Methylomagnum ishizawai: one gene and its partner. The main gene of each other region encodes a partner of the protein of the gene in region 2 in a complex. Links are inferred from orthologs where the notes say so. Each region holds a gene or a part of one and is shown on either strand. Other genes may lie near its edges.

What was found.
Region 1: the proteins of B9N93_RS11650 (region 2) and smc are in contact, whole or in part, in a crystal structure (PDB 3ZGX), measured with the Bacillus subtilis proteins. The link is inferred for Methylomagnum ishizawai from one-to-one orthologs.

The regions. Positions count from the first base shown.
Region 1 is NZ_FXAM01000001.1:214,110-218,364, reverse strand. What follows is about bases 156-4,197. They hold smc (chromosome segregation protein SMC), read right to left. Parts: upstream 3,866-4,197; coding sequence 356-3,865; downstream 156-355. Other genes in these bases: queF (preQ(1) synthase), read left to right, coding at 4,008-4,197. Outside these bases: more of queF, read left to right, coding at 4,198-4,255. UniProt on the Bacillus subtilis protein: Required for chromosome condensation and partitioning.
Region 2 is NZ_FXAM01000001.1:2,621,728-2,624,891, forward strand. What follows is about bases 1-2,951. They hold B9N93_RS11650 (segregation and condensation protein A), read right to left. Parts: upstream 1,912-2,951; coding sequence 1,090-1,911; downstream 1-1,089. Other genes in these bases: rluB (23S rRNA pseudouridine(2605) synthase RluB), read right to left, coding at 1-532; scpB (SMC-Scp complex subunit ScpB), read right to left, coding at 489-1,088; B9N93_RS11655 (site-2 protease family protein), read right to left, coding at 1,921-2,607; B9N93_RS11660 (L-threonylcarbamoyladenylate synthase), read right to left, coding at 2,630-2,951. In the rest of the region: more of B9N93_RS11660, read right to left, coding at 2,952-3,164. UniProt on the Bacillus subtilis protein: Participates in chromosomal partition during cell division. May act via the formation of a condensin-like complex containing Smc and ScpB that pull DNA away from mid-cell into both cell halves.

The DNA of each region.
Region 1 (4,255 bases), 2.4 Mb from region 2 along the record:
ATTTATGAAGCAAGTATTGGAGCGCCGCGTTTTTCATGTCAGAACCGGATGGTGCGGGGTTCGTTCTGTTCATGATGGATGCGATAAATGATCCGATGGCTGCGGACGATGATTTCCCAAATATTCCGGTTGTCGATTCCCGGCTCAATTTTTCCAATCTCTGGATATATCCGATGGACTTGGTGTTATCGATGGGCGGCTTATCGAATAAAGATAGCGCATGGCGTTTTGAATATCCGGGCGGGTCGAAAGAGGGAAATTTATTTGATAAGCTACCTGTGAGATTCCGCTTCGCCATCTTCCATTTGAGTCGTCCTGTGGTCCAAATTTCTAGTATTTGTGGAGGGCGGTATACTCACATCGCCGCCATTTCCACCGCCGCATCAATATCCACCGCGACGATTCTAGATACCCCAGGTTCTTTCATGGTCACGCCGGCCAAATGCTGGGCGATTTCCATGGTGGCCTTATTGTGGGAGATGAACAGGAATTGTACCCGCTCCGACATTTCCTTGACCAACTGGCTGAACCGGCCCACGTTGGCGTCATCCAAGGGCGCGTCCACTTCGTCGAGCAGGCAGAACGGCGCGGGATTCAGCTCGAAGATGGCGAACACCAAGGCCGCCGCCGTCAACGCCTTTTCGCCGCCCGAGAGCAGGTGGATGGAGCTATTGCGCTTGCCAGGGGGCCGCGCCATCACGCTGACCCCGGCTTCCAGCAATTCGCGCTCGGTCAGTTCCAAATACGCCTGTCCGCCGCCGAACAGCTTGGGGAACATGCGCTGCAAACCGGCGTTGATCTGGTCGAAGGTGTCCTTGAAGCGGGCGCGGCATTCCTGGTCGATCTTGGCTATGGCTTCCTTGAGGGTGGCGAGCGATTGGCTCAAGTCCTGGTGCTGCTGTTCGAGGAATTTCATGCGCTCGTCCTGGGCTTGGTATTCCTCCATCGCGGTCAGGTTTACCGCGCCCAGGCGGGAGATTTCCTCGGCCAATTCGGCGACGCGCTGTTGCCAAGCCTTTTCCTCGGCTTCGGGCGGAAGGCTCGCTATCGCTTCGTCCGGTTTGGCGTCGAGTTCCTCGAATTGCTCGCGCACCGTTTGCCAGCGCACTTCGTTGGTGGAGAGTTCGAGTTTGGCCTGTTCCAACTGTTCCTTGAGAGCTTCCAGGTCGCGCTCGTTTTGGAGGCGGGCTTCGTTGAGGCGGCGGATTTCGGCGCTGGTTTCTTGATCGCGGCGGCGCAGCGCGTTGAGATCGCGGTCGGCGGCGGTGCGGCGTTCGATAAGGTGGTCTAGCTCGGTGGCTTCGGCTTCGACCGGAGCGGCGGTTTCGGCCAAGCGTTGGTTTAGCGCTTCCAGCCGTTCCAGGGCTTGCCGGTACAGGGTTTGCGCCCGCTCCAAATGCTTGAGGGTGAGGCTTTCGTTGGAAACGAGGCTTTCGCGGCGGCTGTTGAGGGCGTTGCGGCGGTCGCGTTCGGCGCGGAGGGCGGCGTCGGCTTCCTGCAATTGGCTTTCCAAGGCGGCGCGGCGGGCGGCTTGCTCGGTGGATTTGGGACCGAGTTCGGTCAGGCGGTCTTCAGCATCGAGCAGGAGGCCGCAGGCTTCGGCGGTTTCCTCGTGGTTCTCGGCGCGTTGGGAGTCCAGGTCTTCGGCTTCCAATTCCAGTTGGCGCAGGCGCTTGCTGGCTTGTTCGCAACGGGCTTCGGCGGCGCTGAGTTCGGCTTTGAGCTTCGCGTGTTCGGAGGCGAGGCGGCGTTCGTCGGTTTGCAGGCGTTCGCGTTCTTGCTCGGCGGTGCGGATCGAGGTTTCGGCCTGGGCCAGTGCTTGTTCCAGGGTTAGTGCCTGGGCTTGGCATTCGTCGCGGCGGGCTTTGAGTTCGCGCAGATCGCGTTCGCGCTTGAGGACGCCGGCTTTGCCGTCGTCGGTTTTGGGCGCGGCCAGCCAGCCGGGGCCGAGTTTCACGCCGTCGGGCGTCACCACCGATTCATGTTCGGCCACGGCTTCGCTCAGGGCGCGGGCGCTGTCCAAGTCGTCGGCGCAATACACCGAACCCAACAGCGGCCCGAGATTCCACGGCGACCGCACCCGGTCCAACAGCCGGGACGCTTTCGGCGCGGCGGCAACCTGGGCGGCGGCGCGGGTTTCGATCAGGCCCAAAGCCTCGTCGCCGATGGCGGCCAGATGCGGCAGATAAGGCGCGGCGGTTTCCACGCACAGGGCTTGGAGATGGATGCCCAAGACGCTTTCGACGGCGGTTTCCCAACCGGGAGCCACGTCCAGGTGTTCGGCGAGGCGTCCGGCTGGGTCCAGGGCGTGTTCGGCCAGCCAGTGTTTCAGCCCGGCCCGGTCCTTGCCCATGGCGTGCTGTTGCAGGGTTTCCAGCGAACTGATGCGGCCTTCCAGGGCGTGGAGTTCGGCGCGGCGGGCATTCAGGTCTTCCTGGCATTGCTTGCCATGGGCGCGGTCGGCTTGGATCGCACTGTGCAAAGCGGGCAGACGCGCTTGCAGTTCGGCGCGTTCGGCTTCGAGTTCGGCGGTTTCCTGCCGCAAATCTTCCAAACCTTCGGTCTGGAGCGTGTCTTCCAGTTCTTCGCGCTCATGGTCCAGCCGTTCGCGGCGGGTGTCCAATTGGCGCTGTTGTTGTTCGAGTTGCTTGAGGCGGGCGCGTTGGATTTCGGCCTGGCTGTGCAAGCGCCCAAGTTCGCCGCTGGATTGCTCGAAGGCCAAACGGGCCGCTTGCAGGGCGTGTTCGGCTTCGGCGCGGCGGGCGGCGGCGCTGTGTTCGGCGGCTTGCGTGGTTTCCAGCGACAGGGCCACCGCCGCCAATTCTTCCCGCAAAGCGGCGAGTTGGGTTTGATCCTGGTCCAGATCACGCAGGGCCAGTTGTTGTTCCTGGCCCAGGCGCACTTCTTCTTGCAGCAGGGTGTCGCGGGTCTGCTGGGCGTGTTGCAGGGCGAGTTCCAGTCGGTTGATTTCGGAGCCGAGTTCGTAGAAGCGGGCTTGCTGTGCGCCGAGTTGGGTTTGCAGATTTTCGTGCTGGGCGCGGTGTTGTTCCAGGGTTTCGGCCAGGGCTTGGCCTGCGCTGTATAACTCGCGGAAACGGGTTTCGTGACCGGCTAGCGTGGTTTTGAGGCTTTGGCCGAGTTGGTCGTATTTGAGCCAGCGCAGGGCCAAGAGTTGTTGCTTGTGGCGGCGTTCCTCGTCGCGCAGGGCGAGGTATTTTTCGGCCTTTTTGGTCTGGCGTTTGAGGCTTTCCAGTTGTTTCGCCACCTCGTCGCGCACGTCCATGAGGCGGTCGAGGTTTTCCTGGGTGTGGCCCATGCGCAGTTCGGTTTCGTGGCGGCGCTCCTTGTATTTGGAGATGCCGGCGGCTTCTTCGATCAGGGAGCGCAGTTCGTCGGGCTTGGCTTCGATCAGGCGGGAGATGGTGCCTTGTTCGATGATGGCGTAGCTGCGCGAACCCAGCCCGGTGCCCAAAAACAGGTCGGTGATGTCCTTGCGGCGGCAGCGCGAGCCGTTGAGGAAATAGACCGACTGGCCGTCGCGGGTGACTTGGCGCTTGATGGAGATTTGCGGGTATTGGGCGAATTCGCCGGGGGCTTTGCCTTCGCCATTGTCGAACACCAGTTCCACGAAGGCCATGCCGACCGGCTTGCGGCTCGATGAGCCGTTGAAGATCACGTCGGCCATGCTTTCGCCGCGCAGGTGCTTGGCCGAGCTTTCGCCCATGACCCAGCGCACGGCGTCGATTAGGTTGGATTTGCCGCAGCCGTTCGGTCCCACGATGCCGACCAAATTGCCGGGCAGCGGGAGGGTGGTGGGATCGACGAAGGATTTGAAGCCCGCGAGTTTGATCTTTTCGAGGCGCATCAGGCGGTGTGTGGGGAAAACAAGGGCTTGGGCGTGGCTGGGTGGTTCGGGGGAAGGGGCGGGGCTATTATAACCGGCTATTCCGCAAGGCGTTCTGCGTCCTGGCGGGGTTTGTTCCGCCCTTTTTCAGCTATTCCGAGCCATGTCCACACTACCCAGCAAAGCCTTAGAAACCTTCGACAATCCCCAGCCGGGCCGCGATTACACCATCCGCATCGATGTGCCCGAATTCACCTGCCTGTGCCCTAAGACCGGCCAGCCGGATTTTGCCACCCTCCTGCTCGAATACGTGCCGGACCGGTTGTGCGTGGAACTGAAGTCCTTGAAGCTCTACGCCTGGTCGTTCCGCGACGAGGGCGCGTTCCATGAGGCCGTGACCAACCGCATTTT
Region 2 (3,164 bases):
GCGACAGCCGCCCAAGCATGGCCTCGTCGATATTGCCCAGGACGCGCACGGCGTATTGGCGCTCGATCTGGTGGGAAGGATGCATCAGCCGGTTGGCGAGTTCGCCATGGGTGGTGACCAGCAGCAGCCCTTGGGTGTTGATGTCCAAGCGGCCTATAGCGATCCAGCGCCCGCGTTCCGGCCTGGGCAATTGGGTGAAGATCACCGGACGGCCTTCCGGGTCGCGGCGGCTGACCACTTCGCCGGCGGGCTTGTGGTAGAGCAGCACCCGGGTTTCGGCCTGGGATTTCCGGGCGAGGTCGATGGGGCGGCCATTGACGGTGATGCGGTCGTCCGGGCGGCAACGCGCACCCAGTTCGGCCCGCTGGCCGTTGAGGGAAATACGTCCGTCCTTGATCCATTGCTCGATTTCCCGGCGCGAACCCAGGCCCAATTGGGCCAATACTTTCTGGATACGCTCCCCGGCCTCGGCGGGCGGGGTGTCCGGCTCAGGCGTCCGGTTCTGTGGTTGGGATCGTGGGAATGTGCGCATGGGAGGGTTCCTGTTCGGTGGGTTCCAGGGGGCTGTCGAGCCGGTCGATGAGCGCCTGCAAAGGCGGTAATTCGCTCAGGCTTTTCAGGCCGAAATAATCGAGGAAATGCCGGGTGGTGGCGAGCAAGGCCGGGCGACCGGGGACTTCCTTGTGGCCCACGGTCTGGACCCAGTTGCGGTCGAGCAGGGTGCGGACGATACCGGTGTTCACCGCCACGCCCCGGATGTCCTCGATCTCGCCGCGCGTGACCGGCTGGCGGTAGGCGATGATGGCGAGGGTTTCCAGCAAGGCCCGCGAATAACGGGCCGGGCGCTCCTCGAACAAGCGCGACAGCCAGGGCGAGAAAATCGCCCGCACTTGCAGGCGGTAGCCGGTCGCCACCTGTTTCAATTCGACCGGGCGGCCTTGGCAATCCTCGGCCAGCGCCGCCAAGGCCGCTTGTAATTGCTCCGGGCCGGGCTGTTCCCGCTCGCCGAACAGACCCAGCAATTCCGCCTGGCTCAAAGGACGGCCCGCCGCCAGCAAGGCCGCTTCGATGATGTGCTTGAGTTCCATCCTAGTCGGCGACCGGGGCGGCGGCGCGGATTTGCAAGGGTCCGAGCGGTTCGTCCTGGAGGATTTCGATCAACCGTTCCTTGGACAATTCCAGTATAGCCAGCAACGCGACCACGGCACCGGGGCGGCCTTCGCCGCGCTCGAACAAGTCTTGGAACGGCACCAGCGCCTGCACTTTCAGCCGCCCCAGGATACCCGACATCCGTTCCCGCACCGACAAGGGTTCGCGCTTGATCTGGTGGCGGGTGAGGCGGTCGGCCCGGCGCAGCACGCCCTGGAACGCCAGCAGGATTTCTTGCAACGCGACTTCCGGGTAGACCTTGTTAACCTGGATGGCCCCGGTGTCGGCGGACACCTCGTGGACATCGCGCTCGCAGCGCGGCAATTGGTCCAGGGCTTGCGCCGCCAGTTTGTAGCGCTCGTATTCCCGGAGGCGGCGGATCAAATCGGCGCGGGGGTCGTCTTCCTCGCGCTCGGCGGCGGCGGGTTTCGGCAGTAGCATCCGGGATTTGATCTCGGCCAGGATCGCGGCCATCAGCAGGTATTCGGCGGCGAGTTCGATGCGCAGCACGGCCATCATGTCGATATAGGCGATGTATTGGCGGGTGATATCGGCGATGGGGATTTCGAGGATCGATAGGTTCTGCCGCCGGATCAAATACAGCAGCAAATCCAGCGGACCCTCGAACGATTCCAGGATCACTTCCAGCGCGTCGGGCGGGATATAGAGATCGGTCGGCAGATCGGTGACGGGATTGCCGTTGACGATGGCGACCACATCCGAAGGCGCGGCGCGTTCGCCCGGCGCGGTATGCTCGCTCATCGGCGGACCCTAGCCTCCCGGTCCCATCAATTGGTACAGGATACCGTAGGGAATCCCGGCATAGAGCAGTGATTGGTTGAGTAACAGGTTCATCGGTCCGCCGAGCAACAGCGACAAGGCCGGGGTCGCGATCAAGATCAACAGGATCAACAAGCCGTATTGTTCCAACTGGCCGTAGCGGTAGGCCCATTTGTCCGGCAGCAGGCTGGTCATGATGCGCCCGCCGTCCAGGGGCGGTAGCGGCACCAAGTTGATGAGCATCAGCATCAGGTTGATGTAGATACCGGCGGCGGCCATGTAGATCATCGGCAGCGAGTAATAACGGTCGCCGATCACATGCGCCAGCTTGGCGATCAAAATCCAGGACGCCACCATCAGCAGGTTGGCCAGCGGCCCGGCCAGGGCGACCAAGCCGATATCGCGCTTGGGCTGGTGGAGCTTGCCCCAATCGACCGGCACCGGCTTGGCCCAGCCGAAGATGAAACCGCCCAGCACCAGCATCACCCCCGGCAGGATGACCGTGCCCACGGGATCGATATGCTTGAGCGGATTGAGCGTCAGGCGTCCCAAGCGGTCCGCCGTCTTGTCGCCGAGGAGTTTGGCGACCCATCCGTGGGCGACTTCGTGCAGGGTGATGGCGAAAATCACGGGCAAGGCCCAAACGGCGAAACGCCCGACCGTGGTGAGTTGTTCCATGGGGATAGCGGGGGATAAGCGGTTAAAACAGGCCGTCAACGGTGCCCTTGCCCTGCCGGATCAGTTCCGGGCGGGCTTCGGTGAAACCGATGATGGTGGTGGGTTGGTAGGCCACCGGGCCGGCGTCTAGGACCAGGTCCACCTCTTTTTCCAGGCGGGCGCGGATATCCTCGGGGTCGCTCATGGCGTCTTCGTGTCCTGGGAGGATCAGGGTGGAACTGAACAAGGGTTCTTGTAATTCTTCCACCAAGGCCATGGTGATGGGATTGTTCGGGAGCCGGATGCCGATGGTCTTGCGCTTGGAGTGCTGCAAGCGCCGTGGAGTTTCGCGGGTGGCCGGTAGGATGAAGGTGAAGGGTCCGGGGGTCAGGGTTTTGATGAGGCGGAAGGCTTCGTTGTTGATCTTGGCGAAGGTGGCGATTTGCGAAAGATCGATGCAGACCAGGGTGAAATTATGCGCGTCGCCGAGTTGGCGGATGCGGCGGATGCGTTCGAGGGCGTCCTTGTTGTCGAGTTGGCAGGCGAAGGCGTAGCCGGAATCGGTGGGATACACGATC